Regions from separate parts of the Acinetobacter sp. YWS30-1 genome, predicted to be linked through region 2. Evidence: predicted binding sites of a transcription regulator. Region 2 holds the regulator's gene; the other holds the start of a gene.
The links. The regulator PhoB, encoded in region 2, activates phosphate uptake and scavenging genes when phosphate is short. The targets are predictions, from matches to a motif close to TGTCATNAANCTGTCATAA.
Positions count from the first base shown of each region.

Region 1 (17,018 bases), 1.1 Mb from region 2:
ATTAGATTGATTTAATTCGTGTTTTTCGTAGTGTTTCTCTAGCATGTTAACTGCAATTTGTAATTGATGGACATTTCTATCTTGTACCGCTATATCGGCTAAAGAAAGTTTTGGATAACTAACATTCGGGAATTTATGAATTGCATTACCTAATATTCTATAAGCCTCTTGGAATTGTCCCTTTTTGGCTAAAAGTTGAGCTTTTGCTGAAAAGCTCATTTCAATAGCTTTATCGGTATTTATACTTTCTAAATTATCTATTACCTCTTGAATAAGTGGAATATTTATCTCAGACTTATTGCCGTGAAGTAAACATTTAAGGTAATTAATCGCATTTATAGGATTATTTGGATAAGTTTCATAAAGATTTTTGGCTAAATCTATTGCTTTATCATGTTGATCTTTTTGAATATATAACAATACTAATTCACTTATGACCCTGAAATCTTTTGGTCTCTTAGTTAATACATATTCATAATCTTTTATAGCTTGATCTGGATTACCCATTAAACGATGATAAAAACCACATAAGAAACTATTATCAGGTTGTGGAACTAATCTTACAGTCTCAAAAAATTTAGAATCTTTAAGACGTGCTAAAGACTGACATTTATAAAAATAAATTTTATTAATAATACTGTCTTCAATAAACTCAGTATTCTCTAAAACTCTATCAGCAAGTTTTATACATTCTTTAAAATTATTAATACCTTTTTTATTGTAGAGTTCAATTATTGTTTTTAAGAAGTATGATGGGATAAGTAACCTATGTGGTACAGTTTTTCCTTCTTTAAGCGCTGTTCGTATAGAAAAATTAATATCTGATAAGTCTTTATCATTTAAATCTATATCTAGTAAGAATTTATCTACGTGAATATTTAATATTTTGTCAAACTTGGTATTTGTTCCAAAATTGTTTCTTAAAATATATTCTTTAATAACATTATTTACCCGAATATAATCACTATTATTTCCTATTTTTTCACAAATAGATTTTGATAATAGTATAGTTAATTTTGGGTAATATAATTCAATATCTACTAATTCAAATAGAAGTTTATAACTTATAAAATCAAATTTAGATAATAGATATAATAGATCTAGTAGATCTTTTTCATCTTTAAAACTTTCTAGAATAATTTTTGCTTTTTCTGAAGCATATTGTTGAATTAAGTGAGTTTGCCGTTTTGCTTCAAATAGTCCTTCAATATTTATTAAATCAACTGCAAATTTTACTTGATCAGGATAACCTGTTAATATGGATGAAAACAATATTAAATCTTCTTGCTCAAGTTCAAGACCTAAAAAGTTACTATATCTTTTTAAGAAACCATTTCGTTCAGGTTTTGTTAATTCAAAAAGTTCTTGTTGAAAATAATGCTCTTCATTATAAATTCTAGTTGGCTTATGTATACATGCAATAACTAAAGATAAATAATTATCAGATTTTAGTTGATCTAAAATTTTTGAAAACCAATCAGCTAGATTTCCATTTCCCTGAACTAATACCCCATTATCTTCAATTAAAAGCCTTTCTTTTTGAGGTTTTAGATTTTTTAAAATTTTTACAGCAATTTCAATTTTATTATCAATCGATTTTGTTATTAAATTTTCTTCGAGAGTGTGGTCTGTAAATCCCAGATCAATTAATTTTAATATAAAGTCTTCAATACCACTATTGCTTTCTAATGATATAGTTAAGAAATTATAATAGTCTCTAATAAGATTAGCCTTAGTTAAAGAGTGTTTAATAAAGGTTTTACGGCCAATTGATGGTAAACCTGTCACAAAAAGAGTAGAAACAGTTTTTTTTGCAAAATCATCTAATCTCATTTCGATATTAGCAATTTTATCATTTCTTCCAACAAAAAAATTATGTTTAGATTTTAAACTTGGATGAGTTTCCCAAGCTAATACCGTAAGACGTTGATTAATTTTTCTAGCAGCTGTTTTAGGTGCAACAATATGTTGTATATTTTTTGTTTCTTTCATCCATTGGGGTATACGTACATCTTCATAAGAAATGTTTTTATCAATAATTATAGGAAAAATACGTGATAGGGCGCCTTGATCATATAAATTTTTTGCTAAATTGATTTCTTTTTGAACCCAATCTGAGTTAAGTGAACGGCTTTGTTGCACAAACCTATCTGTAAAGGCTTTTTCAGCGATATAATTTTCAAATGAAGAAGCCTACACACAAAATCTACCGCACAACCAATTGGCCCGCATATAACCGAGCACTCATGAGTCGCGGAAATATTGCCATTTGGTTTGATCCTGCTACGCAATGGTATGCTCCATCAAAAGGCAAACAAGGGCGAAATCAAACCTACTCCGACGCAGCTATCCAATGCTGCTTAATGATTAAATCTCTATTCCGTTTGTCTTTACGTATGGTCACTGGCTTTGTGCAAAGTCTGATTAAACTTTGCGGATTAAATTGGACCGCACCAGATTACAGTACGCTTTGTAGAAGACAAAAGCATATTGATATTGCAATCAGCTACCAAAAAAGTAGCGATGGGCTGCATCTACTCGTAGACTCTACAGGCATGAAGTTTCTAGGTGAGGGCGAATGGAAACGCAAGAAACATGGAGCTGAATATCGTCGCCAATGGCGTAAACTACATATTGGTATAGATGCCAAAACCCTACAAATACGCGCTATTCAGCTCACAACCAATAATGTCAGTGATTCACAGGTGCTTGGTGATTTACTTAATCAGATTCCACAAGATGAGCAGATTGACTCTGTTTATACCGATGGAGCTTATGACACCAAGCAATGCCGTCAGGTCATTGCAGATCGGCAAGCGCATGCGGTGATTCCACCTAGAAAAAATGCGAAACCATGGAAAGATACAAAGAGTAGCTCGCTAGAGCGAAATGAATTACTTCGAACAGTTAAACATTTAGGCAGGACATTATGGAAAAAATGGTCAGGCTATCATCGCCGCAGTTTGGTGGAAACCAAGATGCATTGCATCAAATTATTAGGCGATAAATTAATGGCAAGAAGCTTTCCTAGTCAGGTGAATGAGATCCATGCACGTGTAGCAGTCCTTAACAGATTTACGGAATTAGGTCGCCCACTTACCCAAGTTACGCCTTAAATTTGGATCAATTAGGGGCGCTTTGCATTTCAAATCTTTGTGCAACAAAGCCTTTTGATACAAAAAAAAACCTCTAGTAAGAGGTTTTTTTAGAGAGTTAAAATTGAGTCATCTAAATTTTATATAAAGTATTACACCACTGAATCATCCAAATTCGGCGCTAACCAGCGTTTCGCTTCATCCAGTGTCCAACCTTTACGTTTCGCATAATCTTCCAACTGATCGCCAGAGATTTTGCCCACGTTAAAGTATTCAGTTTCAGGGTTTGCATAATAGAAACCGCTGACTGATGAAGGTGGCCACATCGCAAAGCTAGAAGTCAGGTAAGTCCCCATCTTCTCAGTAGTACCTAACCAGTCGAACAATGGTGCTTTTTCAGAATGTTCAGGACAAGCAGGGTAGCCCGGTGCAGGACGGATGCCGATATACTTCTCTTTGATCAATTCATCATTGTCCAGAGTTTCGTCAGCCTGATAGCCCCAGAACTCCTTACGGATCCGCTGGTGCAGATGCTCTGCAAAGGCTTCCGCAAAACGGTCACCCAAGGCTTGAACCATAATCGCATTATAGTCATCACCTTTGGCTTTATATTCCTGAGACAATTCTTCCGCACCGAAGATCGAAACGGTAAAGCCACCCAGATAATCCTGAGCCACATCTTTAGGCGCAATAAAGTCAGCCAATGAGTAGTTAGCCTTACCGGTTACTTTGTCAGATTGCTGACGCAAGTGTTCGAAAGTATGCGTTATATTGCCAGCTTCATCAGTCACCGCAACAGTATCTGCCGCCACACGATTCGCAGGGTAGATACTGAAAGTTGCACGCGCATCGAAACGTTTATTTTCAATGATGTCTTTCAACATCGCCTGTGCTTGTGCATACAGGTCACGTGCGGCTTCACCCACGACTTCATCTTCAAGGATTTTCGGGAATTTGCCCGCAAGACTCCAAGAAATAAAGAACGGTGTCCAGTCAAAGTATTCCACCAAGGTTTCTAAAGGATAGTTGGTGAAAGTTTGTGAACCGATGAAGTTTGGTTTAAATGGTGCATTCTTATCGAAGTCGATTTTAAAACCATTTTCAACCGATTCAGCATAAGACAGTTTCGCTGCTTTCGGCTGCTTGTTGGCAAGACGGATACGAATTTTTTCATAATCCGCTGCATAGTCTGCTGCCAGTTTTGGCTTCATTTCGGCAGAAAGCAATTGAGTCGCCACACCTACAGCACGAGAAGCATCAGCCGTGTAGTACACGCCATCATTCTGATATTGCGGAGCAATCTTCACTGCAGTATGCGCTTTAGAAGTCGTTGCGCCACCAATCATCAATGGAATGTTAAAACCTTTACGCTGCATTTCTTTAGCAACGAAGACCATTTCATCTAGAGAAGGGGTGATCAGACCAGACAAACCGATGATGTCAACTTTCTCATCAATCGCAGTTTGCAGAATCTTTTCACATGGCACCATCACACCAAGATCAACCACGTCATAACCGTTACAGCCCAGTACCACGCCTACGATATTCTTACCGATGTCATGTACGTCGCCTTTTACGGTCGCCATCAGAATTTTACCTTTGGCTTCACCTTGGGTTTTTTCCGCTTCGATGTACGGGTTCAGCCATGCCACAGCTTGTTTCATGACACGTGCAGATTTCACCACCTGTGGCAGGAACATTTTACCAGCACCGAACAAGTCACCAACGACGTTCATACCCGCCATCAATGGGCCTTCGATTACATCGAGTGGACGAACTGCTTTCAGGCGAGCTTCTTCAGTATCCTGATCGATGTAGGTAGTGATACCTTTGACCAGCGCATATTCAAGACGCTTTTCAACGGGTTCATTACGCCATTCAAGGTTTTCTTCCGCTTTTTGAGCGCCACCTTGACCACGGTATTTTTCAGCAATTTCAAGCAGTTTTTCAGTGGCTTCATTGCCGCTTTCACCCTGGTTACGATTCAGGATCACATCTTCAACTGCATCTTTCAGGTCTTTGTCGATGTCATCGTAAATCGCCAACTGACCGGCATTTACGATACCCATAGTCAGACCTTGCTGGATACCGTAGTACAGGAATACTGCATGGATCGCTTCACGTACCGGCTCATTACCACGGAATGAGAAAGATACATTCGAGATACCACCAGAGATCATCGCATTTGGCAGGTTCTGTTTAATCCAGCCAGTGGCTTCGATGAAATCTACAGCATAATTGTTGTGTTCTTCGATACCGGTTGCAACAGCGAATACGTTCGGGTCAAAGATAATGTCTTCAGACGGGAAGCCAACTTCATTCACCAGCACGTCATAAGAACGCTTACAGATTTGTTTTTTACGTTCAGCTGTATCTGCCTGACCATTCTCATCGAATGCCATCACAATCACCGCTGCACCGTACTGACGGCAGAGGCGGGCACGTTCTACAAACTCGTCATAACCTTCTTTCAGGGAAATCGAGTTAACAACCGCTTTACCTTGCACGCATTTCAGACCAGCTTCAATGATTTCCCATTTTGATGAGTCAATCATGATTGGCACACGAGAAATATCAGGTTCAGATGCCACCAGATTCAGGAAGTGCACCATCGCACCTTCTGAATCGAGCATGCCTTCATCCATGTTGATGTCGATGATCTGTGCACCGGCTTCAACCTGTTGACGGGCAACATCTAGTGCTTCAGCGAAGTTTTCTTCTTTGATCAGACGCAGGAATTTTTTCGAACCGGTCACGTTGGTACGTTCACCGACGTTCACGAACAATGAATCTTTGGTGATGTTAAATGGCTCTAAACCACTTAAACGACATGCTGGTTCAATTTCAGGGACCTGACGCGGAGCAATACCCTCAACTGCTTGAGCAATCGCGCGGATGTGATCGGGAGTGGTACCACAACAACCACCGGTGATGTTGATTAGACCACTTTCAGCAAATTCTTTAATGAAGGCTGCAGTTTCTTCCGGCGTTTCATCATAACCACCGAAGGCATTTGGCAAGCCGGCATTAGGGTGGGCAGATACAAAAGTATCTGCCACATCAGATACGGTTTTTACGTGTGGACGCATGGCATCTGCACCAAGGGCACAGTTGAAACCAATTGAGATTGGTTCTGCATGACGCATTGAGTTCCAGAACGCTTCCGCAGTTTGACCCGTTAATGTACGGCCAGATGCATCAGTAATCGTACCTGAAATCATGATTGGCAATTCAGTGCCCAGTTCTTTAAACACTTCCTTCACTGCAAAGATCGCAGCTTTGGCATTTAAAGTATCAAATACGGTTTCGATCAGGATGATATCGACGCCACCTTCAATCAAGGCCTTGGTTGATTCGATGTAATTCACTTTCAATTCGTCAAAAGTGATATTACGGAAGGCAGGGTCATTTACATTTGGAGAAATCGACGTAGTACGTGATGTCGGCCCAATCACACCTGCCACAAAACGTGGTTTTTCAGGCGTTGAGTATTTTGCACAGGCTTCTTTGGCAAGACGCGCCGCTTCACGGTTGATCTCAGGAACCAGATCTTCCATGTGATAGTCAGACATTGAAACACGGGTGCCGTTAAAGGTATTGGTTTCAATAATATCGGCACCGGCTTCAAGATATGCTTCATGAATGCCTTGAATAATCTGTGGCTGAGTCAGCACAAGTAAGTCGTTATTGCCTTTAAGGTCGTATGCCCAATCAGCAAAACGCTCACCACGATAATCGGCTTCTTCCAATTTATGGCGTTGGATCATGGTACCCATCGCACCATCGATAATTAAAATTCTCTTGGCAAGAAGTTCTTTTAGGGTGGCAAGTGTGGACATTCAAACTTTCTCAGTAAGCATCAAAAACGGCAATAATCTTAACAGATTAGTGCGCAGTTTTCTGTAGTGCTTATACAGAATGCTGGATATGCTTGATATGAAAATTTGATAAAGAAACTTAAGTTGGTATAGGAAGCTGAAAACAGATGGAAATCTGGAAATTAAAGTTTCTGATAAAAGGGTACGACTGGAAAATAAAATGTAAGCAGCTTTCATCAGAGTGTCATATTACAAAGCTAATCTTTAGCCAAATATGGCAGACTCGGAAATATGACAGCCGAGTAGGAACGATCAGATATATTGCAAAACATGAATAAAGCCGGGTGATTCAAACGTTTTATTTTTAATAAATATTTGATTATATTTGTATATTTTTAAAATTCAGAGCATGTGGTTACAGGATAAACGGCAACGAGAAAGTCTAAAAAACTGGTTTATATGACAGCACTTTGTCATATAATTGTCACAATTTAACTGAACAATATGGGGATTCTTGAATCCTCTATTCCTGCTTGCATGAATTCTAATCAAACTCCCTTAGGTTCAGCACAACAGTCGCCTTCTGATAAGCCGGCCAATGTTCATGTGCCCACACCGAAATTTTTTATGCCGGTGTTTCTGACTCTAATTATCTCCACGCTGATCTATATCGGCTTCCAATTGACTTCAGATTTAGCTCATGTCCCACCGATCGGTCTGTATTCAATGCTTCTTTTAGGCACGGCGTTATTCATTGCGCTAGGCTTCGAATTCGTCAACGGTTTTCACGACACGGCCAATGCGGTTGCGACCGTGATTTATACCAATGCATTGTCTGCACCGGTTGCAGTCATGTGGGCAGGTTTTTGTAATTTCCTTGGGGTAATGGTGGCCAGTGGTGCTGTTGCATATGGGATCATTGCATTATTGCCTGTCGAGCTGATTATGAATGTCGGCACAGGTGCCGGTTTCGCTATGGTTTTTGCCATGCTGATTGCCGCGATTCTCTGGAATTTGGGTACCTGGTTCCTTGGCATTCCCGCTTCCAGTTCACATACCCTGATCGGTTCGATTCTGGGGGTAGGTATCATGAACTACCTGTTGAATTCAGGTGGTGGTGCTTCTGGTGTGGATATGGAACAGGTGCTGAAAGTTGGTAAAGCATTGCTGTTTTCACCTTTGATCGGTTTTGCTTTTGCTGGAGTGCTATTCCTGCTGGTGAAAAAGATCTTCAGAAAGCAACTTGAATTGTTTAAGCCACCTGAAGGCAACAAACCACCACCACCGCTGATTCGTGCCATTCTGATCTTTACCTGTACTGGTGTAAGCTTCGCGCATGGTTCAAACGATGGTCAAAAAGGTATGGGCCTGATCATGCTGATCCTGATCGGCTGTGTACCTTTGGCATATTCATTAAACAAAAATCTGGATGCAGCTCATATCCAGTCTTTTGGCCAGTTGTCTGCGCAAACGGCTGATGCGATTTATCCGCAGCATGAAGATATTCCGAACGAAAAAGCACGTGCCATCATTACCACATACATTCAAACCAAAGAATTGAATGCTGAGGTTGTTCCTGCACTGGCAAGTCTGACCGATCATTTGGGTGATAAAGTTGGTAGCTACAGCAACATCAAGGATGTTCCAGAAGCACAAGTTTCAGAATTCCGTAACGACATGTACCTGAGCACCACAGCATTTAAACGTCTGGACAAAGCAGAAGCTTTACCGGCAATGAGCGAGGCTCAGGAAAAAACCGTTGATGAGTATCGAGACAACTTGGATTCATTCCTGCAATACATTCCGACCTGGGTGAAAGTGGCAACAGCCTTGGCATTGGGTTTAGGTACCATGGTGGGTTGGAAACGAATTGTCGTAACTGTCGGTGAGCGGATCGGTAAAGAGCACATGACTTATGGTCAGGGGATGTCTGCCGAACTGGTAGCCATGTCTACGATCGCTGCTGCTGATGGCTTTGGTATGCCGGTTTCTACCACTCATGTCCTGAACTCTGCAGTTGCAGGTACGATGGTGGCGAATAAGTCCGGCCTGAATTTCAAAATGGTAAAATCGATTCTGTCTGCCTGGGTATTTACACTGCCAGCAACGATCTGTTTATCAGGTGGTTTGTACTGGATTCTTCTGAAAGTTTTCTAAGAAGATTCGATGTAAAAAACGCTGCTTAGGCAGCGTTTTTTTATGGGTGCTAGAAAAGTTTTAGCCTTAAGAAATAGCGATTTTCTTTCTGGAAATAAGAGACTTTTTATTATCTCATGGCTTTTAGAAATATAAGGGATGCTCCCTCTCCCTATGGGATGAGTAGCATTGCTGCGCAAGGGGGTGAGGGTAATCAGAAGGCTAAAAGTACTTTAATAGAAGGATTAATAGCTAATTTCAACTAAATGTAAAAAATGAGTATTTCTTAGCCTTACTTTTGAAAGATGAGAAGTGCACTTCGCAAGGTAACAAAAATCTTTTGTTAGGCTGATGATATGTCCCTATATCACAGCCTAACGGCGACATGCATGTCGCCTGACCAATAAAATTGATTTCGTCTTTATTTCAGAAAAAATTACTTCTTCAACTTACCCAACAACCCTTTCGGTAGTTTATCCGTTGCAAAACCATACAACGCAGCAAAAGGCAGAGCAGTACGTGCCAGATAAGCCACACGCCATAAACCGCCATGATTCGCGCCTGACATCATCAATTCAAGTGGATGATTAAGTTGTACATCAGGATTTGCAACAGACTCAGAGTTGCGTAAGTCATGAATCCACAGTGCAGCCATAATCGCATTGGTGGTTTCAGGAGCGAATGCTTCTACATCAAACAGGCTGGCACCGTTAAATGCAGCTTTTAATAACGGATTCTTGGTCACTGAATAAGTTGTGGTTGAAGGAGCGATATTGATGCTCACTTGCTGCCCGTTAGCACGAGCCAATGTTGCACGCCATTGCTGGATGCGTTTAGCCAGTGCATAGTTTGGACCTTGCTCAACGACCAGACAGTCGCAAACACCATAGGACTTGTCGCCAACCTTAAACAGATCCTGTTCATTCTTCTGGAAAAAATGCTTGCGTGAAATCAGTGAAATGCCTTTGGTTAAGGTACTTTCCAGTTTCGATAACTGCTGGTATTTGCTTTGTGAAGCCTGCACCACTTCTTCTGGAACTGCATATACATCCGTCGGGGTGCACATATACATCAGGCTGGTATTGGCTTTCTGCTCACTGACATATTTCATAATGGCATCCATCGCCATGGAAACACGTACGTGCTTTTCACCGTCCAGATAAGCAATCGCCGCGAGATCCAGATCCTGTTCAAACTGAATCAGCCATTGAGCAATTTCAGGAATCTGGGTGAGCAGGTTGGCACCGAGTTTTTCTTTTAAAACTTCCAGTGAAGTATCAGCAGGAAGGGCTTCAACTGATGGTGCATATAAAGTAGCGTTGCCTTGACTTACTGTATCTAAAATCTTGCCCCAGACACGAGTATTCGGCAGGTCAATCGCGACAATATTGGCTTTCCATTTCGACAACCAGGTTAGTGGACCTGCTTCAGAAGCGGCACCAAATAGAACAGTGGTACGATCGGATAGGTCAAACCATTCCGGATGAGCAATACATTCACGTAGCGCATTGGCATGACTTGGCTCGACAATGCCACGCTCTTCCCATGATTGGATCTGATCCAGTAATGCTTGTCCTTGCAGTTTTTTGCCATGATAAGGCACATACCATTCTGGGGCTTTTTCAGACTGGCCTTTCAGCTGGAAAGTATTCAGGTTCTGCGCTGGTAAAGACATGACATCTTTCAGTAGATGCTTCTGGCCATCACGATAAAATTCAAAGCTGGCATGTGCAGTTTCCAGACCTTGCTTGGCAATACTCAGTGCTGCACCCGCAGAGCGTAATCCATCTTCAACCAGATGTTTAAAGTGCAGCGGATATTGCTTACGCCAGTTCTTTTCCTGCTGCGCTGCGGTAGCATGTACAGGATCGACTGCGCCTAAGGCTTCAGAAATAATATTACGGCCGATTTTCGATGTGCTTGGTTTTTGTTGTGAAGCAGAAATGGGAAATTGAAGACCGTCTAGGGAAGTGGACATGCAAAATATCTCGCGATTTACAGCAATTAATATACAGATGTATACATTATCGCTGCTAAGTTGCTTCCTGAGTTGGCATTAAATTCCAGTCTTGGGTCTTAATTTATTACTAGATGTTTCAAATAAAAAGGAAGCTTGAAGCTTCCTTTTTAGTAATGGGTTAAAAATTAATTCGCTGTGCCTTTGATCAGTTCTTCCAGCATGAAAGCGGTATTGTCCAAACCCGCACCAGTGATGTACCAAGCATCAGCATTCACATAGATCACTTTTTTCTCTGCCAAGGCTTTGGCATTTTTTAGGGCAGGGTGTTTCTGAATATTATCCTGAGCGGTGTATTTCTGGGTATTCACCGCACCACGATCCAGGATAATGATGTAATCAGGATTCTTCTCAACGGCTGCTGTAATACGCTGAACATTTTTCTCCGCTGCTTTCAATGCTTCCGGAGAGCCGGCTTCTGGACGGGGTGCATTAGACTGTTCAGATGGATCCAAGACTGGTTTAAAACCTGCTAATTCATAAACAAAGCCAAAACGGTCATTTTCTGCATGTGGCATAAAGTTTTCACCAACCGCAAACAACATCAGTGCAGTTTTGTCTTCAGTTTGCTTTTTAAGCTGTTGCTGCAGCGTTGCAATTTTACCGAGCTTTTCAGTAGCAATTTTCTCTTTACCAAATGCACGAGCCAAGACATGGGTACGTTCCGTCAGATCGACAATATATTGGCTAGTATCTGGAGAAAGATCTAAAGTCGGAGCAATACCTTTAACTGCCTCGGCTTTAGAAGCCGAACGGCCACCGACAATAATCAGATCAGGTTTTGCAGTTTTTAGTACATTGAGATCCGGTTCGAACAGTGAACCAGCTTTGGTGAATTTGTCCTGCTGGTATTTGCTTAAGTTGCCTACAAAGTTTGCTGCAGGCACCAGTTAAGCTTCAAGCCCTAGTGCATTCAAGGTATCCAGTGCCGAAAGGTCATATACTGCGATCTTTTTCGGGGCTTTTTTGAGTTGAATATTTTGGTCTTTATAGTCGAAAGTGACCTGTGCAGAAACTGTAAAGGAAGTTGTCAGTCCTAATATTGTGGCAAGTGCTAAAGTCTTAAATTTCATGTTTATTCCTCTAAATTCGCGACAAGATTAGCATAATTTTTGGAAATGAAAATCATTTTCATATGTGAATGATTAAAAAAGGGATACTGGCTATCCCTTCTTAATCATCCAAGACTTTAGAAAGGGATTTGGGTTAGTTTATTCAGGAAATGTGGAATAAGTCGCGGCTCCAGAATAATCGTCATCACCACACCATAAGCTGCACCCCACAGATGGGCACTGTGATTGATATTACTGTTGCCGCGTTTGCCCGACCAGATACTATAGGCCACATATAAAACAGCAAAAATAATCGCAGGGACTGGAATAAAGAATACGAAAATCAGCTTCCATGGCTCAAATAGAATGTAAGCGAACAGAACGGCGGATACTGCACCGGAAGCACCCAAGCTGGCCCAGCGCGCATCATTTTTATGTTTCAGATAACTTGGCAGAATCGCTGCAACCAGACCACCCAGATAAAACAGGATAAAGCCCAGATCATATAAATACTGCCGATAAAAACTTTCAATAATACTGCCGAAAAAGAACAGCGTGATCATATTGAACAGTAAATGCGTGCCATCTGCATGAATAAAACCATGGGTAATGAAGCGGTCATATTGACCACGTTGCATGGCAGGCGGCCAGAAAATCAGACGATTCATTACCGTTTCTTTTGAAAAAGCAATAAAAGAAACAATACAGGTGATCAGAATAATAGTGACAGTATGATTAAAAGGTAAATCAAGCATATAAGTAATTCTGGTTCTATCTATTTGACAATGATCATGCCATTAAAACAAATCTAAAGTGCGACTTTTATAATAAATCCGACAATTTTGGTTGAATTTTTATAATTACCCCGCATCTTCAGTTAAAATAGCAGCTTCAGCTTGAGGAAATTATTGTTATGTCGACTGAGAACAGCAACACTCCGGTTGCAGAAGAAATTCCAAATCTTTTGATTACACCGACAGCACAAGAGTATTTAAAGGATCTATTGGACAAACAGAATACACCAGGTATTGGCGTACGTGTGTTTGTAGAAAATCCGGGTACACCGCGCGCTGAATGTTGCATGGCTTATAGTGCACCTGATGAGGTTGTACCTACAGACTATAAGCAGGAATATCCAGATTTTCCGGCCTATATTGACTCTCCGTCAATTCCATACTTGCTAGATGCAGTTATTGACTACAATAAAGACCGTTTTGGTGGTCAGCTGACTTTCCGTGCACCAAACTCTAAAGTGCCACGCGTCGGTCCTGATGCCTCTGTAGAAGAGCGTATTACCTATGTGCTTCAGTCAGAAATTAACCCGGGTCTGGCAGGTCACGGTGGTAACTGTGCACTGGTTGAAGTGATTGAAGATCCTGAGCATGGCTTAACTGCAGTTCTTAAGTTTGGTGGTGGTTGCCAGGGCTGTTCAGCAATTGATGTGACTTTAAAACAAGGCGTTGAAACAACCTTGAAACAGCATATTCCTGAATTGGCACGTGTGGTTGACCAAACTGACCATACCCAAGCTGAAGGTGCTTATTTCAAATAAGTCTCTAATAAAATTAGCTTGTAAGAAATACCTCGAATGCTCGGGGTATTTTTTTATCTAGATTTAATAATGATAGTAATTATCAATACTAATTGTATTTATAGTTACATTTGATACAATGCGTCACAATTCCAGCAATATTTCTTCATAAATCAACTTTTGGGGCACCTTCGAATATGAGTAAGCCGTTTATGAAATCGACTTTGGCCTTTGCAGTGCTTTCAGCATTAGCTGTTTCAGTACAAGCACAAGACCAGGTAACTGAAGAACAAAAAGCAACATTACAGACTGAAACTACTAAATTGCAGACCATTGTGGTAACCACAGCGGGCGGTTTTGAACAAAATATTGCAGATGCACCCGCTTCTATTTCAGTCATTACCGCGGAAGAATTACAAAAAAAATCATATACAGATGTAATTGATGCTGTAAAAAATATGCCAGGCGTCTCTGTGCAAGGTGGCGGCAATAATAAAGAGATTACAATCCGAGGTATGGGTGCAACCTATACGAAATACCTTGTTGATGGCAGACCAATTAGCGCCGGTAGGGCAGTGAATGGTAATGGTACAGACGGTGGGAAAATTGGTGCATATTTACCACCAATTAACATGATTGAACGGATCGAAGTCGTACGTGGTCCAATGTCATCACTTTATGGTTCAGATGCTATGGGTGGTGTAATTAATATTATTACTAAAAAAGCGTCTGCTAGTAATTGGTATGGAAGTATTTCTCCTGAATATACGAAGTCTGATAATGATTATGCAAATGATAGTTATGGCGTCAGCATGTATGTCACAGGCCCATTAATTCAAGATAAATTATCTTTAAGTATAGATGGTAACTTCCAGGGGAATGACGAAAGTGACTTTGTCGGTGGAGAAGGGCAAAAATCTGGTTCAAGTGAGTCTGAGAAGAAAGTGAGAAAGCTCGGTACTGAACTGGTTTGGAATGTCGATGAACATAACGATATTGGTTTGAGATATGATTTTACAGGGCAGCAGTACACTACAACACTGGGTAAAAGTGTGGATGTTGCCACTCAAGCCTCTATCAATGAAAATGAGAAAAATCTATATACCTTAACGCATAAAGCACGTTACGATAATTTTACCCTTGATTCATACTATCAAGATGAGACAACTAAAAAAGTTTATAGTGGTGTCGTTGCTGACGAAAAAAATGAAGAATTAAAAGTCTTTAATACACAAGGCTCATTCTTTTTGGGTAACCATGCATTAACAGTGGGTGGTCAATATCAAAAAGAAAAAATTACTGATACCACAAATGGTCTAGCCGATATTACTGGGGTCACTTCACTCGACCGTTGGTTATTTGCCTTATATGCAGAAAATGAGTGGAGCATTACCGATGATTTCGCTTTAACTGTGGGCGCCCGCTACAATAAAGATGAATACTTTGGTGGTGAAATTACACCGCGCGTCTATGGTGTTTATCATTTAACTGATGCTTTAACTTTGAAAGGTGGTGTAAGTACAGGCTATAAACAACCAACGATTAGCCAAATTTCAGAAGGTTTTGGTAGCAGAACAGGAAAAGGCAGTGCTGTCATCATTGGTAACCCTGATTTGTCTCCAGAAAAAAGTACGAGCTATGAATTCGGATTTAACTATTCGGCTCCTGAACTTGGTTTAACAAGCAGTTTAATGGTCTTTAAATCTGATTTTAAAGATAAAATTGTTGAAGATCGTTTATGTGACACGCCAGGAACAACAAATAGTTCTCCTGTAGAAGAATGGAAATGTTCGGCAAATGGCAAGCCATATCGATTTGTTAGCCAAATGAAAAACGTTTCCGATGCAGAAATGAAAGGTGCTGAATTCACATTAGACTATGATGTACTGGATAATCTTCACGCGAGTACAAGTTATACTTATACAAAAACTGAGCAAAAAAGTGGCGAATTTAAAGGCCAGCCTTTAAATAAAATGCCAAAACATATGCTGAATGTCGGTCTGGATTATGATGTTTCAGATACCTGGACGACCTGGATGGACTATAATTACCGTGGCAAAACCAGTGATTATTTAAGCCGTACTTCTATGGATAATGGGACACCGGGATATGGTACTTTTGATGCCGGTGCAGTCTTTAAAGCGACAGATAACTTAAGGTTGACCGCTGGTATTTATAACATTGCAAATAAAGAAATTACCAATGGCGATTATGACATTGTACTTGATGGTCGTAGATACACCGTGGGTATGAATATCAAATTCTAATTCATAGATATGAAAAAGCCGCTTTAAAGCCATTGCTGTCCCACAATTTTTCACAAGAGGAAGCTCAAATGAGCTTCCTCTTGTTTTATGGGTATTTTATCGGGTGAAAATAAAGCTTTTAAAGTTCTTCTTTCAAACAAATTCACTTGAATTATTCTGAGTAAACGTTGAACTGTCCAACCTGTTTTTCCTAAATGTTGAGCGAAACTCACCAATAAATAGGCGATCATCGCAATCCAGATTTGTGTCTGAATTGCGTTCCTGCTGCGGCCTAGAAACGCTTTTAATTTGAGATTCTGCTTAATCGCCTTAAAGAACAGCTCAACTTTCCAACGATCTTTATAAATCGCCGCAATGGTGGAGGCGGCTAAATGAAAGTTATTGCTGAGAAAGCTAAAGTGCTTGCCACTTTGCTGATCTCTATATTCAATTCTTCTTAACACTGGGGCTTTTCTTTTTAGGGCATGTGCGCTATTCAGCTGAATGGTTTCATCTTTTAGAATACCTTTGGATTCAAGCACTGGATGTTGCTGGATCACCTGATACACAGATTTAGGCCTAAAACGTGTGACAAATCCAATGTTTTGAGCAGTCAGATTTGCATACCATTGGTAATCGACATAGCCTTTATCAAAAACTACAATGCTGCCAGCAGGAAACTGGAATTTGCGGCCTTGTACCATGTCATTTTCTTTGCCATTTTCAACTGCAACAAACTCAGGAATATCATTGCTGTGATTCAATCCTATACTGAGTTTCATGCTGGCTTTTGAGTCGTGAACTTTGGCCCATTCACATAAGGAAAGCGACAGGTCAATATGACTGGCATCCAAGGAATACAAGGGATTCTTAAAGCGAAATTTATGAGCGACTTTTGAGTGGTCATAGTATTTAAGCAACTTGTAAAATAGCTGTTGATACAAGGCAGCAGGCTGCTGCTCATTGATTCGTGCCAGCGTGCTTCGGGGAATAGACTTTGCTCCGAGATGACTTAGCTTTTCCTGTTGGCACTCCAAATTGGATTGAATATCTCTCAGACTTTGCCTACAAGAGAATTGAGACATCAATATGGCAATAAACTGATCCCACCGGGAAGCCGCTC
Region 1 is NZ_CP114606.1:895,074-912,091, forward strand. Features, by position in the region: gene O4M77_RS04090 (hypothetical protein) at 1-2,142, opposite strand, end outside; gene O4M77_RS04095 (IS5-like element IS17 family transposase) at 2,184-3,116, shown strand; gene metH (methionine synthase) at 3,248-6,934, opposite strand; gene O4M77_RS04105 (inorganic phosphate transporter) at 7,451-9,070, shown strand; gene O4M77_RS04110 (hypothetical protein) at 9,486-11,027, opposite strand; gene O4M77_RS04115 (ABC transporter substrate-binding protein) at 11,195-11,953, opposite strand; gene O4M77_RS04120 (hypothetical protein) at 11,957-12,139, opposite strand; gene O4M77_RS04125 (rhomboid family intramembrane serine protease) at 12,256-12,873, opposite strand; gene nfuA (Fe-S biogenesis protein NfuA) at 13,032-13,670, shown strand; gene O4M77_RS04135 (TonB-dependent receptor domain-containing protein) at 13,862-15,916, shown strand; gene O4M77_RS04140 (IS4-like element ISAbe18 family transposase) at 15,967-17,018, opposite strand, start outside.
Region 1: a site for PhoB is predicted at 7,385-7,403, ahead of O4M77_RS04105 (inorganic phosphate transporter). Genes of this name have one in related genera too.

Region 2 (17,018 bases):
AGGCTGTTTAAGATTGTTTTGGATCAGCTGTTGCACCAGATATTCAAAACAGCGTCTATTATTCAGGCCTGTCAGCGAGTCAGTATGGGTGAGATTTTCAAAGGTCTGACGGTGATATTCATTCAAGGTGTGTTGCAGGAATACCAAACGGGATTTTAGTGTAGAGTTCCAGCTGATATATAAACTGAAGGTCAATACCGGCATATAGATCAGGGAAAACAAGAACATCTGATACAGATTAGCTTGGGTATTAAAATACACACCAATATAAATCACCAGTGTAATCAGACCGGAATTAATTAGGCTAGGCCAGAAGCGAATCTGCACACATAGATTGGCCAGGACAATAAATACCAGTGAAGCATATTGATAAATGAGCGTATGCGGACTTTCAGACTGGTTTAGATTAAAAACCAGATTGCACTTGCCCCGATAATCGAGGTCGGCAACAGCAGGTCAAATACAGGCAAATTCCGGTAAAAATGATACATCCAGATGGTTATCAGCACGATCACCAAGGTATAGCCTAGCTTGGTCAGAATGAGCAAATTCATAATGTCATTCAGTACCAGAATATCGGCAAGGGTGTATGTAGGAGGCATATGCCACCTGTGCAAATAGATTCACCTGTAAAAGATATTTTAAAGTGAGCTGTTTCTGATGGTTAAAGTAGGCAGGTTTTAAAGACGCAGGAATGCGAACGAGAGGATCTTGAAGGGCATCCTGAAGCAGGAAGCGAGCTTCTTCTTCATATTTATCTGGCATATCGCCTTCCCACATTAAATCCAAAGAAATGAATAAGATGAATACTTATATTTGTATGAAAAATATTCTATTCTTTTAGGAATTATTTGAAAAGCATCCCAAACAGATTTAGGCCTAATTCTTAAATTCTTGTCTAATAATCTTGATTTTGCTATCAGGTTACAAAGCAGACCAAGACTGTTTCGCTTTATGATGAGCGCCAGACTGCTCCTGTTTATTCAAAGGTTTAAATACATTCCAGGGATTTGGAGAGAGCGGTTTAGTCGGTTGCAGCATATTAGGATGATAGACCCGAATCCGATTTCGTCCTGCTTTTTTGGCTTCGTAAAGCGCAATATCCGCATGCTTAATCAGGTCTTCAAGTTCCTGTTGTGGAGATTCAAGTTCAGCAATACCAATAGAGATCGTGAACTGGATTTTCTGGTCGGGATTGATGTGCATCACCTGCTTTTGAATCGAACAGCGAATCCGTTCTGCAATCATCAGGCAATCCTGTAGCTGGGTATCTTCCAGCAAGGCAATAAATTCTTCTCCACCAAAACGTGCCAGTACATCACTAGAACGCATTTCTTTACGGGTAATTTCAGCAATCAGTTGAAGCACCCGGTCACCCACATCATGGCCATAATTGTCATTGATTCTCTTGAAATAATCGACATCAAACATCAAAAGACAGGTGCTGGCAGGCTTTGGCCATTGATGGATTGAACGTTCCGCCATATCCACAAAATGACGACGATTAAATAACTGCGTCAGATCATCAGTATGAGCAAGATTTTTTAAGGTTTGATAGTTCCATTCATCCAGCAAAGTGCGTAAAAAAGAGCGCCGTATGTTGATGATATTATTCCAGTTGATATAAATACTAAACGCCCAGAGAGGCGTGAAAACAACGGCGAAAATAAAGGCCTGCGATAGACTCATGAGATGGGTTACCCCAATCATGATAAACAGGGCGATAAAAATAGAACAATACAGCGCACCCTTAAACTCGGTCTGTACACAGAGATTGGTAATTAAAACAAAGATCGCAGAGGCATAGATATAAGTTGACACATGCGGGCTACTCGACAGCAGGAGCAGGCTAATCCAGGTCGCTGCAGCCACAGTCGTGCCCACAGGCAAAATCATGTCCAGAACCCGGATATTCTTTTGATGCTTAAACAGGTAATAGCAGCAAAACATGACAGCAATGACCAGTGATACCCGGATCAGGCCAGACAGGAAAAACATGTCAGGAATAATAAAAATATCGGCAAAGAAATACAGCAAAAAGGCGATCTGCGCCATGTAATTAATCTGGCGAAGATTTTGATGACGATGCACATAAAGATAGTTATAAAAGTACTGCTGGAATTGCGCAGGAATAGGTGCAGCGCGATGTACAAGCGCATCTTCAATTAACTGGCGATTTTGCAGATCACATTCGGCCAACTTTAATGATCTATCTGTGGTCGAGTTTTGAAAAGACATATTCGCCGTTGAATATATATTTTCATTCGAGGATGACATGTCCTGATCCAATCTTATTTTTATTGGGTCCTATTATGGACCAAATGAATAAAAAAAAATCTCCCTAGAATCAGGGGGTAGTACGAATTTTAAAAAGAAAACGTAACAAAATTTTTGTTTTGTAAATATGAAGCTATACGGATCACATTTTTATAGATTGCTGATTTTAATCATTTATATCAATAAAAATAGGCGTTTCACGTGAAACATGAGTATGATGAATAAGTTGATTTAAACGAACTGATGTAAGGTGCTTGAATGATTATATGATTCATCACCAAGATCTTGATTACAGGATTTGGAAGACTGAAGCCTTTAAGTATTTGAACTGTTCTGATGAGTAGCACATTTTATACGTATCGAAATATTTCCAAAGATAGATTTTGTGGGTAGACGCGGTACATTGTTGTATGAGGTAGACATCTTGTAATGATCAGGGAAAGATGTCTTGATGCAGCATACAGCCAGAATGAACTTGCCGAGGTCAGCTCAACCATGTCGAATAATAATGATATTGAACTGTCAAATTCAGATGATTGTGAAAAGTATATCAATCAGTTCATACAGGAAGTTCCTTTACGGCGTGCGGAAATCGGGCAGGGAACAGTCATTAAACGCGCCTTGCCGAGTCGGCATAAACGCATGATTGGCGCCTGGTGTTTTCTGGATCATGCCGGTCCTACTCAGTTTCCTCAGGGAGATGGTCTGGATATCGGACCGCATCCGCATATTGGCCTACAAACTTTTACCTGGATGATTGAAGGCACCATGATGCACAGTGACAGTCTGGGTAACCGGCAATTGATCCGGCCGAAACAGGTTAATCTGATGACTTCAGGCTATGGCATTTCGCATACAGAGGTTTCACCGGAAACTGAAACCAAGATGCATGCAGCACAGCTCTGGATCGCCCTACCTGATGACAAGATCAATATGGCTCCCGCGTTTGATCATTATCCGGAATTACCTGTGATCGAAGAACAAGGCATTCAATGTACGGTCCTGGTCGGGGAATTCCTAAATACACAATCCCCGGTTAAAGTGCATACCGAACTTTTGGGGGTGGATCTATTTGCTGCTGAAAGTACCCGTGCCCATTTGAGTTTAGATCCAAGATTTGAATATGGCTTTATGGCCCTTGAGGGTCTGGCAAGTATTAATGGGCATGAACTGACTGAAGATAATATGGTGATTCTTGAGCCGGGATTACAGTATGTAGATGTCGAAATTCATGCGGGTGGGCGAATCTTGCTGATTGGTGGAGAGCCATTTGAAAGCCCTATTTTATTGTGGTGGAATCTGGTTGGTCGTGATGTGGAAGAACTGAAGCTGGCCCGTGAACAGTGGATGATGGGGCACCCGCGTTTTGGCACCATTCCAAGCTATGATGGGCCGCGTATGGAAGCACCAGCATTTCCGGAACATATGCGTGCTTCTCGATAAATCTTTCATATAATTATAAGAACAAAGGATCAGTATGGCCCGTATCGCACTTGCCAAAATACAGAGCTTAACCATACCGTGGCAGGGAGAAATCAGTCATGGTCAGCATCATTATCTGACCGATAAACCGGAATCCTTCGGTGGGCAGGATGCAGGTCCTGCACCTTATGATCTGCTTTTAGGCAGTCTGATCTCTTGCACCATGATTACTTTGCGCATGTATGCCAAACATAAGGACATTGAACTGGGCGACTTTCAGGTTGAAGCAGAATTCTTTGCCAATAAAGAAGGACAGGAATGGATTGAACGACGCTTAAGTTTCGATATTACTCATGATTCGGCTTTGCAGCAGAAAATTCTGGAGATTTGTGCCAAAACCCCGGTGACCAAAACCCTGTTACGTAGTCTGGAGATTCGGACCAGCCTGATTTAAGCTAAAAGAGAGTACGCTATATCCGGTAGGGAAAATGTAAGTAGACTGATAAACTCTTTAGTTAGAGCCAGACTTTTTGCTATGCTCACGCAGTAATAACAATAAAATCATGAGTCTAATATGCGTGTTTTACATCATCTCGAACAATCAAGATCATTTCGAATCATGTGGGCCTTGGAAGAGCTGGAACTTGATTATGAGATCAACTATTACAAACGCCTGCCTAACTATTCTGCTCCGCCTGCTTTGAAACAGGTTCATCCTCTGGGTAAAGCCCCGATTCTGGAAGATCAGAATCTGGTACTGGCTGAGTCTGCCGCCATTCTGGAGTATCTCCAAGAAACCTATGATTCGACCCATCAGTTTCAGCCGATCAGTGCCGAGAACAAGGCGCAATACCGCTACTGGATGCATTATGCAGAAGGGTCTTTGATGCCTTTGCTGGTCATGCAACTGGTGATGACCAAAGTTCCTGAGCAAGTGCCATTTCTGGTTCGTCCCGTGGCTAAAACAATTTGTGAAGGGGTAAAAAAGCAGTTTGTACAAAGCCGTCTAAAAGACCATATCCAGTTTCTGGAAGATCATTTAAGCCAGCATGAATATTTTGCCGGTCGTTTCAGTTTTGCGGATATCCAGATGAGCTTCCCACTTGAAGCCATGCAAAGCCGTACCGGTAAAAGCTATCCGGCGATTCAAGCCTATCTGGAACGAATCTCGCATCGTGCGGCTTATTTCCGGGCCTTATCCAAAGAGCAGGCATTAAAGTCTTAAAGCCTTCGCTAAAAAAGAAAAGGTGCGACTTGCACCTTTTTTTATTTTTGAATCAGTCCGGGAAACTGAGGCGTTCTTTAGGGAAAATCACCTTAAAGGTGGATCCCTGATTTTCACGGGAATCAATTTCGAGCTGGGCCTGATGCTGCATCAGTACATGTTTCACAATCGCCAGTCCCAAACCTGTACCACCGGTACGGCGGCTACGGTCAGAATCTACCCGGTAAAAACGTTCGGTCAAGCGAGGCAAGTGTTTAGGATCAATCCCAATTCCGGTATCTTCTACAACAAAATAGGCCGATTCACCATCGTCATGCCAGCCCATGGTCACGGTTCCACCTTTAGGCGTGTACTTGATGGCATTGGTAATCAGGTTACTGAAGGCACTGGCAATTTCCATATCTGAGCCGATCAGGTCACAGTGACTATCAATATCCAAGTTGAGGGTATGGCCATAATCCACGTTATAGGCTTGCGCATCATCAAACAGCTGGTTCATCAGATTAGGCATATCAATAATCTGGTTCTTGGCAATATTCTTGTCATTTTCCAGACGGGATAGCAGCAACAGGTCATTCACTAGTGCATTCATGCGACGAGTCTGGGACTGCATCTGGTCAAAGGCGCGTTTCCAGCGCGGGCTAATATCTTCCTGATCGGTAAAGGTTTCGATATAACCGCTGAGCACAGTCAAAGGGGTACGCAGTTCATGCGAAATATTATCGACAAAGTCCTTACGCATCTGTTCCAGATTATGCATGCGGGTCACATCATAGGCGACCAGTAGGCGACTTTCACCACCAAAGCGGGTCATTTTGATTTGTACATAATGATCTTCAAATATCGAAGATTTCATCTTCAGGCCATCAGGCGCATCATCAATATGATGATAGTAATCAATGAAATTTGGCTGACGTAACAAACTCAGGATATTGCGGCCGCGATCTTCCTGACCAATCCCCAGTAACCGTTCTGCCGCCGGGTTCCACCATTCAATCTGCTGGTTTTCATCAATCAGTACCACAGCCTCTTGTAGGGCGACTAGCGAGGATTGAGCACGGTCAATCAGCTCGACCATTTCAGCCTGAACGACACGTTCCTGACGCTGGGCCCGATAGACATTGAACAGTAAAGCCCCCCAGATCCCGTTAATATTTGGCGGTACATCATAGGGACGGTTCGAGATCCATTCATTGACCAGGTAGAGTGAACGCAACTGTGTGCCAAAGAAGGCAACAAAGGCCAGAACGATACAGATCCAGAAATAGCCGATGCCTAGGCCAATACAACTGGCAATCACCAGGAAGAGAAGAAGGAGACGTAAATCTTGCTTGGCAAAATCCCATAGGCTGCTGTAACGGAGTCTTTTGTGCTCGTGTGACAGTTCGGGAACAGGATAGGGCTCATACATAAAACAAGATTTACCTAAAAAACAATTAACCCAGTGCAACATCGGCACGGGTCGAGAAACGGTAACCGGTGCCACGCACAGTTTGTACATAACGGTCAGCGCCATAAGGTTCAAGTACCTTACGCAGGCGACGGATATGCACATCAATGGTCCGGTCTTCAATATAGACGTTGCCACCCCAGACCTGATCCAGCAATTGCGCACGGGTATAAGCACGTTCCGGATGGGTCATGAAAAATGCCAAGAGACGATATTCAGTCGGTCCCATATCCAGAATAGTACTGCCAAAATTCACGCGCTGACTGACTGGGTCTAATACCAGTCCGTTAGCATCAATGGATTTTTCACCGCTGAGGGCATTAGAGCGACGCAAAACAGCTTTAATACGTGAAACCAGCTCACGGGTCGAAAATGGTTTAGTCATATAGTCATCGGCACCGGCATCCAGTCCCTGAACTTTATGATCTTCTTCACCACGCGCGGTCAACATGATGACCGGAATTTCGGACAGATTTTCATCACGTTTCAGACGACGGCACAGATCGACACCACTGACGCCACCTGGCATCATCCAGTCCAGCAAAATCAATGCTGGACGCTGGTCCACAATCATTTGATGAGCCTGCTTGGCATCTTCTGCCTGTAAACATTGAAAGCCTGCCATATCCAGAGCAGTATGGATCATTTCACGAATCGGCAGTTCATCATCAACAATTAGAATGTAGTCATCTTTCACAGCGCAATACCCTATTTCATGCAAACGGTGGACCGTTTTATATTTATGACAGGCTTATTACAAAGATTAATTATGACAGTATCATTGCAGAATAGGTAGTTCCGTGGTCTTCTGCAAAGATTTGTCACAATTTAAGCTGTTATTTTATAAGAGGGTCTTAATTCAAAATCTTGTAGATCACTGAGAGCTAGATCTACGTAGACCTTATCCTGATTTAAAAATTATCTAACCGGATCCGCCGGTTTTTCTGTACCCAAAGTATCTAGTAAAGCAAAGAACACCAGACTACAGGAAGATAGAATTTCCTCCAGTGACTGTTTAAAGCCGCTCATGACCCAGCGAATGGCAATCTGGGTAACATAACCATTGAGTCCGGTCGAGACCAGGGAAATCTCTCTTTCAGAACGATTCAGGTTCGGCATCATCAGCATGACAAAGGCCTGAATCATACGGTCGAAACGGCCCATGGTTTCATGAATCGTGGCCTGATTATGCAGTTCCTGAACCAGCATCGCATCGATATAAATAATTCGTGCCATACCCGGATTGTCACGTAAGGTCGTCAGCAAGGCAGTCAGACCGGCTTCGATCATTTTCTTTGGATCAGAAGAGGCTTGCATCATGGCCTGCATGACATTCTGCTGTAACTGGTCAATCAGCTTGAGGAAAATAGTCTGGAACAGATGTTCGCTTTTCTTAAAGGATTCATAAAAATAACGTTCAGTCAGTTTTGCTTCGTTACAGATATCCTTCACTGTGACTGAAAAGAAACCATAACGACCATAAGCTTCAATCCCGGCCTCAATCAGCTTTTCACGACGCGCCTGCTGACGCTCAGCCATGGAAAGTCCTTTAAACTGGCGTTCCTTACTTTTACTTGCTAGTTTTTGTCCTGAATTTACTGCATCCGTCATAAAGACCATAGACTCATGTGCTTGAGATTTTAAGTATCTTATCAATAAATCCGGCTTTGACCTATGCTGAAATTCAAGCTTGAAAATTGGCCCGTAGAGACATGCTGGAATTATTGACAATATGGATTGTCAAAACTATATTGAAATAATGTGCTGTATCCCTATGCGACAGAAAAACAGGCTGTCATGGAAGGGCAGTGTTTTAATCAAGGAAATTCAATGAAAAATTTTAATAATAAAGTCGCGGCCATCACAGGTGCAGGTTCAGGTATCGGCCAGCAACTTGCAGTGCTTTTAGCAAAGCAGGGCTGTCATTTAGCTTTAAGCGATGTGAATGAACAGGGTCTGGCTAAAACTGTTGAGCTGCTACAAGGTAGTGATGTTCGTGTCACAACCAAAAAGGTCAATGTGGCTAATCTGGAAGAAATGCACGCTTGGGCCGCTGAGGTCGAGAAAGATCATGGCAGCGTGAATATGATTTTTAACAATGCTGGTGTGGCACTCGGTTCTACCGTAGAAGGCGCTAGCTATGAAGAGCTGGAATGGATCGTCGGCATTAACTTCTGGGGCGTGGTCTATGGCACCAAAGAGTTCCTGCCTTTAATCAAGAAAACCGGTGATGGTCATGTCATTAATATTTCCAGCTTGTTCGGTTTAACTGCCCAGCCAACCCAGTCCGCTTATAATGCCACTAAATTCGCTGTGCGTGGTTTTACTGAATCCTTGCGTCAGGAACTGGATATGGAAAACTGCGGTGTAAGCGCACTCTGTGTACACCCAGGCGGAATCCGTACCAATATCGCCATTGCAGCGAAAATGAATGACAGTATTCGTAGTCTGGGAATGCACCCGGAAAAATCTGCACAGAATTTCAATAAGCTGCTGCGTTGTCCACCGGAAGAAGCAGCGCGTCAAATTCTGGACGCGGTGCAAAAAGACAAACGCCGTCTGCTGATTGGGAATGATGCCAAAGCAATTGATTTAATCCAGCGCCTCATGCCAACTGGCTATCAGAAGGTCACGGCTTTAGCTACCCGCCTCGGCAAGCAGAAGAAAAAGTCAGCTTAAAACGATCTGATCAAAGCCCGCGTAAGCGGGTTTTTTTATGCCCGAAAACTTAAGCAGCTAAAGTATTTTATAAATCAAAAATGGTGCATAAGAATGTCAATAAATTGACAGCGTTAGATAAGCCGATTCGGCATGATGATTTCACAGACCGAAGGTCGACATAATTATAGATAGAGGAAATGATCATGGCTTATGAATACAAACACATCCAGGTTCAACCAATTGGTGGCCGTATCGGCGCTGAAATCCAGGGCATAAAACTGTCAGCGGATTTGGCTGATGAAGTGGTGAATGAAATCAATCAAGCATTATTGCAGCATAAAGCGATCTTCTTTAAAGATCAGCAACATCTGGATGATGTCGCTCAAGAAGCCTTTGCAGCACGTTTAGGCACGCCGTTAAATCACCCGACTGTGCCGGTAAAAGATGGCTCTGCACATATTCTGGAAATTGATTCACGTGGTGCACGTGCAGACAGCTGGCATACGGACATCAGCTTTATTGATGCCTATCCAAAAGCTTCTATTCTTCGTAGCGTGGTTGCACCCGCAGTAGGTGGCAATACCGTATGGGCAAATACAACCGCTGCCTACAATGATTTACCTGAAGAACTGAAAACACTGGCGGATAGCTTGCGTGCGATTCACAGCAACAACTTTGACTATGCTGCAAAAGTCAGTGTTCCAAAAGAAGCTTTGGAAAAGTATAAAAACTACTTCAATTCAACTGAATATGAAACTGAACATCCATTAGTACGCGTTCATCCTGAAACAGGTGAAAAAACCTTGTTATTGGGCCATTTCTTTAAGAGCTTCGTCGGTTATAGCTCAAGTGAATCACGCCGTTTATTCGACCTGTTCCAAAGTTATGTAGAGAAGCTGGAAAATATTGTCAGCTGGCGCTGGAGTGCAGGTGATGTGGCGATCTGGGATAACCGTGCAACGCAACACCGTGCGATTAATGATTATGGTGACCAGCACCGTGTAGTACGCCGTGTAACTTTAGAGGGTGATGTGCCAGTCGGTGTGGATGGCCGTCCAAGCCGTGAACTGCGTAAAGATGTCAAGCAGGATATCAGCAATTTCCGCTATAACAGCGAAGACGGTATTTATGAAAAAGTTTCATAAGTAATTCTTATTCAATTGGAAACTTTGCATATAAATAGCTAAAGAATCAAGAATAAATGATTCGCCAGTCATTAATGATCCATCTAATATTTAAATAAAATATAGGGTGGATCATTTTATGAAAATTCATACTGCAAAAAATAATGTGGATTATGACATATTAAAAAATATATTTAAAAATATCTCTGAGGATAAGCTGGATTATATTTTAAAATATTCAACGATTCGAAAATATCAAAAAGGCGATTTGATATTAAATAAAGAAAATTGCCATACTGCTTTATATATATTGCTTGATGGGATTATCCAGATTGGATATTTAAGCCCATCAGGTCGTTTTCATGCCTTTAATTATTTCTCGGAAAAGCATCTGATTAACCTGCTTCCTTGCCTCAATACACAAGTGATTGATTATGATTATTATGCTTTTAATCAGGTCAAGGTCCTGCAAATTCCACAGCATATATTTATAGAAGAAATAAATGATAACAATCACTTAAAGCAGGATGCTTTAAATATTCTCAGCCGTCGGATGCAATATCTGATCCAGCAGGTTAAATTCCTGCAAGTCGCTAATTTACATCAAAAAGTATGCAAGGTTTTGCATGACCTTTCGATTCAGTACGGTCGATCTCATCCTCTGGGAACTGAAATTAAACTCAAGATCTCCCAGCATGATTTAGCAGATTTACTCTCTGCTTCACGCCAAACCATTAATAAAGAAATAAAGAATCTGGCCAGTCAAAATATTCTAGATTGGCAATATGAAAATATCGTGATTAAAAACAAAGAATATTTAAATTATCAGATTAACTGGATTTAAAATAATATTTTTGGATTTTATAAAATAATATATCAAAATCTATTTATATTATTTTTCTGCATATTAAAAATCATGCATATTAATTCCAACCAAAACAACAGGAATTAATAATGACAATTCAATCTATTAATGTGCGTAACCAGTTAAAAGGTACTATTCAGGAAATTGTAAAAGGTGATGTGGTTTCTGAAGTCGATGTGGTGACTGCTTCAGGTATTTTCACTTCGGTAATTACGACACGTTCTGTAGAAGAGCTGGATTTGCAGATAGGAAGTCAGGTGATTGTACTGATCAAATCGACTGATGTTTCACTGGCAAAACTGTAGGTGTGTCGATTGTATGAAGCAATATTTTAAACAAGGGGCAACGGTACTGACTCTGCTAAGCGCGAGTATTGGCTTAACGCATGCAGATGCGGATGTAGGTCAGTTACAACAACAGGTCAGTCAACTTGAACAGTCATTAAAACAATTAAAAACCCAGTTGGCACAGATTCAGAACCAGAACGAGGCCGTTACAGAAGCCACTACTGCTGATGAGATTGAGCTGGCTACAGAAGCTGAAACTGAGGATGACCAAAGCTTTGTGACACGTGCCGAGTTGCAAGGTCTGCAAAGCGATCTGGAAAACTATAAATATCAGGTACAACGTGACCGCGATACCAAAACGGCATTATCAACACGTCAACTGCTGATTAATGGAGTCGTGCAGGCCAAAGCTTCTTATATCGATGAAGCACAGCGCACTCCACCTACGGGTACCAATACCGGGATGGCAGTTCAAGACCGCCACTCTTCGTTTGATTTAGGTGCAGTCCAAATTGGTTTTATTGGCAATCTGTACAAAGACTATGAAGAAGGCAAAAACCTGGATTTCAATCTGCGTTTTGGTACTTCTCCACAGACAGGAACCAATAACAGTTATCTGAACTTATTGGATGCGCAACTGACTTATCACGTATTGCCAACCTTAAGTGCCGACACGGGGCGCTTGAGCGTTACTTTAGGTCAGCAACTGTTACCATTTGGCCAGGAAGTTCAGGCCACTGAAGACCTAAAACCTACCATTAACAATGCCTTGTTCAGTTTGCCGGGCCTAGGTTATGGACTGGCACTGCGTGAAGTCGGCTTGATTGTACGTGGGGATGCCTTACCAACCGTGGACTATGGATATAACTATCGCTCGCCAATGATTAGCTATGCCTTTGGTCTGGTGAATGGTAATGGAGCCAATAAATCGGATGACAATGATGACAAAAACTTTATTGGACGTCTGCGTTATACCTTGCCTGCGGAATATAACTCATGGCTGCGTGAACTGAGTTTTGGTCTGTCCTGGTATCAAGGCAAGAGCAATCTATTTGAAATTGATGGTACCAGCGCGGCCTTTGCTGGTAAGGGCGATGTGCTGCGTAAAGGCTTCGATATTTACTATAACCACCATCCATTCGGTGTGACCTATGAATATGTACAAGGTGAAGATGACACCTACATTTCACAAACTGCACAGACCTATAAGCGTGAAAGTGAGTCGCACACAGGTACCTTGTTCTGGAACTTTGGTGAGCAGTTTGTCAAAGGATTCCGTAATCAGGGCCGTTATGACGACTGGTGGCCAAAGTCTTACCAAGCCTTCTATCGCTACGACACCATTGATCGTGACAAGAATTTAGCCGATCAAACTGTTGATATTCACAGTCTGGGCCTGAATGCATTCTTTGCGGAAACCACCAAGTTTCAGATCAACCTGAACCATGTCAACAACGACATTACAAACAAGAGCTATAACGAACTGGTCGCACAATTCCAGTACGGATTCTAATTTTATATTTTGAGGAATTTTCACATGTTTAAATGGTCAAAAGTATTCTTTGCTGGCCTTCTCTCTACAGCAACACTGCTGCCAGCGATTCAGACCTCTGCCGCAGAGGCGAAACCCAGCGTGATCCGTTTTGCTTCGCCGATGGTCGGTACAGGTAATCGCCCTGTAGGTTATGGTAATTACTATGCGACTGCACAGACCTTGGGTTTATTTGAAAAAGAATTCCAGAAAGATGGCATCAAAGTACAATGGAATAACTTTAAAGGAGCGGGTCCTGCGATTAATGAATCTTATGCGAATGGTCTGGTCGATATTACCTGGATTGGTGATTTGCCTGGACTGATTGGCAAAGCCAGTCGTCTGGACACTAAACTGGTCGCCATGGCTGGCTCACAGGATAATACTTATCTGGTGGTAGCACCGGGTTCTCCGGCTAAATCGATTGCTGATTTAAAAGGGAAACGAATAGGCTTCTTTAAAGGAACCAATCTGCATTTATCGATTATTAATGTGGTCAAAAAATACGGATTCAGTGAGAAAGACTTCCGTTTTGTCAACATGGATGGCCCAGTGGCGTATTCCGCTTTAGCCAGTGGTGATATTGATGCAATCTGGAGCAGTAGCTATATTTTTCCTGTAGTCGATCGCGGTATTGCCAAGATTATTTATAGTACCAAAAATGAACCTGATCTCTATAAAACCTCAGGCTATGTACTGGTGAATTCCAAGTTTGAGCAAAAATATCCTGAAGTGGTTCAGCGTGTAGTGAATGTGCTGGTCAAACAAGCGGCTTGGGAAAGCAAGCCCGCTAATAAAGATGCCCTGTTTAAACTCTGGGCAAAATCTGGAATATCGTATAGCAACATCAATAAAGCCCATATTGGGGTAGATCTGAAACGTCATAGTGCTCCGATTCTCGATGCTTTCAACGTTGCTGTAATTAAGAAAAAACTGAAAGCGGGTCAAAACTTGAAACTGATTCGCGGCAATATTGATGTCGACTCCTGGATTGAGCCGAAGTATGTCAATAATGCTTTAAAAACGCTAAATTTACAGAACTATTGGAAACCTCTGAATGCCAATGGGCAATAACCATCATGCCCTTGAGTTGAGGAGGTTGAGTGATGTTACAGGAAATCGAGCTTGAAACAGCCAAGACACCGACACAGGACAATGCTGCATCCAGATTGAACCGAAAAAGTATTCTGAATTTTTTAAAACAGAATCAGGTGTTCATATGGGGAATCGGAGCACTTTTCCCCATCGCGCTGCTCTATCTGTGGCATGTGTCGGTAGAACGGAACTGGGTGAACCCTTTATTGCTCCCTGCACCTGAACTGGTCTGGGTGGCCCTGAAAGATCTGTATCAAACCGGCGAACTGTGGAGCAATCTGAGTGTCAGTCTGAGCCGAATTGGCTATGGTTTTAGTGCCGGCATTGTACTGGCACTGATCTTAGGTCTGACCATGGGACTATCGCATCGAGTAGAGGCCTATATCTGGCCCACATTCAAAGCCATTAATCTGGTGCCCGTAATTGGCTGGATTCCACTATTAATTTTACTGGTCGGGATTGATGAAGCCCTCAAGATTATTCTGATTGCTAAAGCCGCGCTGGTGCCGATGACGATCAATGTATTTAAAGGGGTACGCAATATTCCACAGCAATTGACTGAAGTCGCGGAAGTTTATCAACTGAGCACCTGGTCCAGATTTAAAAATGTGGTTCTGCCAGGTGCCTTTATCAGTTTTATCGGTGGTCTGCGTTTATCTCTGGCAAGTTCATGGGGCGCTCTGGTTGCAGTAGAACTGCTAGCTTCAAGTGAAGGGATCGGCTATGTGATGGTCTATGGCCGTCAGATTTTCCAGCTCGATGTGGTGATGGCAACTGTAGTGGTGATTGGACTGGTGGGATTTGGCTTTGACGTCATTATCCGCCTCATACAAAAACAGTTCAGTGGTTGGGATCAGGCTAGATAGGGAAAATATCATGAAAAAAATAGATTATCGCGGCTGGGTCATTCCTCTGGTTCTGTGGGTTGCCTGGTTGATCGTGACCGCAAAACAATGGATTGATCCTGCTTTACTGACGCCGCCAGCTGCTGTATGGCAGGCCTTTGTAGAAAGCTGGCAGGCAGGCGAGGTGACAGAAAACATTATCGCCAGCCTACTTCGCAACACGGCAGGGTTTATTGCCGGTGGAGTGATGGGTGCAGTGCTGGGTTTGGCCCTGGGTCTAAATGTCTGGCTGGATCGAATCTTTTCTCCAACACTGAATGCCATTAAACACGTGGCTGTATTTGCCTGGATTCCACTGATGATCATGTGGTTTGGACACGGTGAAGTTTCAAAAGTGATTTTTATTGCCTTAGTGGTGTTCTATCCGGTGTTCTTTAATACCTATGACGGGGTCAAGAATGTGCCGGTCAAAATTAAAGAAGTGGCGCAGATCTTCCAGCTCAGTCCGGTACGTACTTTTTTTAAAGTGATTTTACCCGCAGCAGCCCCAAGTATTTTTGCCGGTTTGAATATTGCGCTGGTATTTTCATGGGTGGCGACTGTGGGCGCGGAGTATTTTTTTGTGTCCTCGGTTGGCGTGGTCAATCCAATCATGGACGGACAGAACCTGTTCCAGATGGAAGTGGTGCTATATGGTATGGCCATTATTGCGATTGTCGGGCTGTTATTTTCCAAGGCAGCACAATTCTTTGAAAACTATAACTTACGCTGGCGTCAGGCGGCCAATAAATAAAAGATGTGAGATAACAACATGAATCAACAGGTGAATATTAAGGGTCATGTCGAGATCCAGAAACTCGACAAGTTCTTCCCTAAAGATGGGGAAGAGTTGCAGGTATTAGATCAGATTAATTTGAATATCCAGCCAGGCGAGTTCATTAGTATTGTCGGTAATAGTGGCTGTGGTAAATCAACCTTATTGCGGCTTTTGGTGGGCCTTGATGCCGAGTTTCAAGGCAGTATTTTGATTGATGGCAAACCGATTCAGGGCACCAGTCTGGATCGCGGTATTGTGTTTCAGGATCACCGTTTGTTCCCTTGGCTGAGTGTCGAGCAGAATGTAGCTTTAGCGCTGGAAAAATCAGGCCTGAGCAAAGCCGAAAAGCAGGAACTCATTGATTATCATCTGGAACTGGTGCAATTGAGCCAGTTTAAAACTGCCTATCCAAGTCAGCTGTCTGGGGGGATGAGCCAGCGTGTGGCAATTGCGCGTAGTCTGGTGAATCGTCCACAAATTTTATTACTGGATGAACCTTTTGGTGCCTTGGATGCCTTGACTCGGGCCAACTTGCAACAGGAATTACAGCGGATCTGGCAGTCGGAAAAGATCACCTCTATTCTGGTCACCCATGATGTAGAAGAGGCGGTATTGTTAGGTGATCGCGTAGTGGTAATGCAACCCCATCCGGGACGAATCAAACGTATTGTGAAAGTGGATCTGGAACGTCCGCGTAAACGTGAAGACTACCGTCTGGCGGCCATTAAAAATGACATCTTGCTTGACTTCCAGGATCAGGTCGAGCTTGTGCCGCATGAATTAGAACAATATAAATTGGCCTGGTAAGCTGAGCCAATTGGATACCCGCATTCGCGGGTTTTTTATTGCCCTAAGCATTGTTGTGATTTGGTTATGAGGAATATTTTAAATAACGTTTTCTAGAAGAAAAAAATTTTAAGACATTGAAATATATAATTTTATATCTAACTATTAAAATCTATACATGCTTTTGATAACCAAATAAAAAATCAAGATAACTCCTTACCCTAAACTCTTTTATAGTCAAAAGAGTCCTATTTTCAGCAGATCTAAAAGAGACAGAAATTTATCCAAGTTCATAAACAGGATAGATCCAGTCTAGAACAATCATTAAATATGTATTGCAGCAAAAGGTGAGGAAAAATGACGGAGCACTCTCAATGTAGAATCACGATTCAAAATTTATATAAAAGTTATAGCACCGCACCAGATCAGCAGACCCAAGTCCTCGAAGATATTAATCTAGATATTCATGCAGGTGATTTTGTCAGTGTGATAGGGCATGCTGGCTGCGGTAAATCCACATTGTTACGCTTACTGAAGGGCTTAGAGCAGCATCAACAGGGACAGATTCTGATTCAGGGAAAACAGCCAGCTGAACATCTTCCAAATCTCAGTATTGTCTATCAGGATCATCGA
Region 2 is NZ_CP114606.1:2,905,630-2,922,647, reverse strand. Features, by position in the region: partial or broken gene O4M77_RS13895 (diguanylate cyclase) at 1-765, opposite strand, end outside; gene O4M77_RS13890 (GGDEF domain-containing protein) at 925-2,277, opposite strand; gene O4M77_RS13885 (pirin family protein) at 2,773-3,720, shown strand; gene O4M77_RS13880 (OsmC family protein) at 3,755-4,153, shown strand; gene O4M77_RS13875 (glutathione S-transferase) at 4,274-4,924, shown strand; gene phoR (phosphate regulon sensor histidine kinase PhoR) at 4,977-6,335, opposite strand; gene phoB (phosphate regulon transcriptional regulator PhoB) at 6,361-7,071, opposite strand; gene O4M77_RS13860 (TetR/AcrR family transcriptional regulator) at 7,293-7,985, opposite strand; gene O4M77_RS13855 (SDR family NAD(P)-dependent oxidoreductase) at 8,205-9,053, shown strand; gene O4M77_RS13850 (TauD/TfdA dioxygenase family protein) at 9,239-10,180, shown strand; gene O4M77_RS13845 (Crp/Fnr family transcriptional regulator) at 10,299-11,003, shown strand; gene O4M77_RS13840 (TOBE domain-containing protein) at 11,114-11,329, shown strand; gene O4M77_RS13835 (hypothetical protein) at 11,343-12,824, shown strand; gene O4M77_RS13830 (ABC transporter substrate-binding protein) at 12,849-13,916, shown strand; gene O4M77_RS13825 (ABC transporter permease) at 13,949-14,803, shown strand; gene O4M77_RS13820 (ABC transporter permease) at 14,814-15,575, shown strand; gene O4M77_RS13815 (ABC transporter ATP-binding protein) at 15,594-16,406, shown strand; gene O4M77_RS13810 (ABC transporter ATP-binding protein) at 16,743-17,018, shown strand, end outside.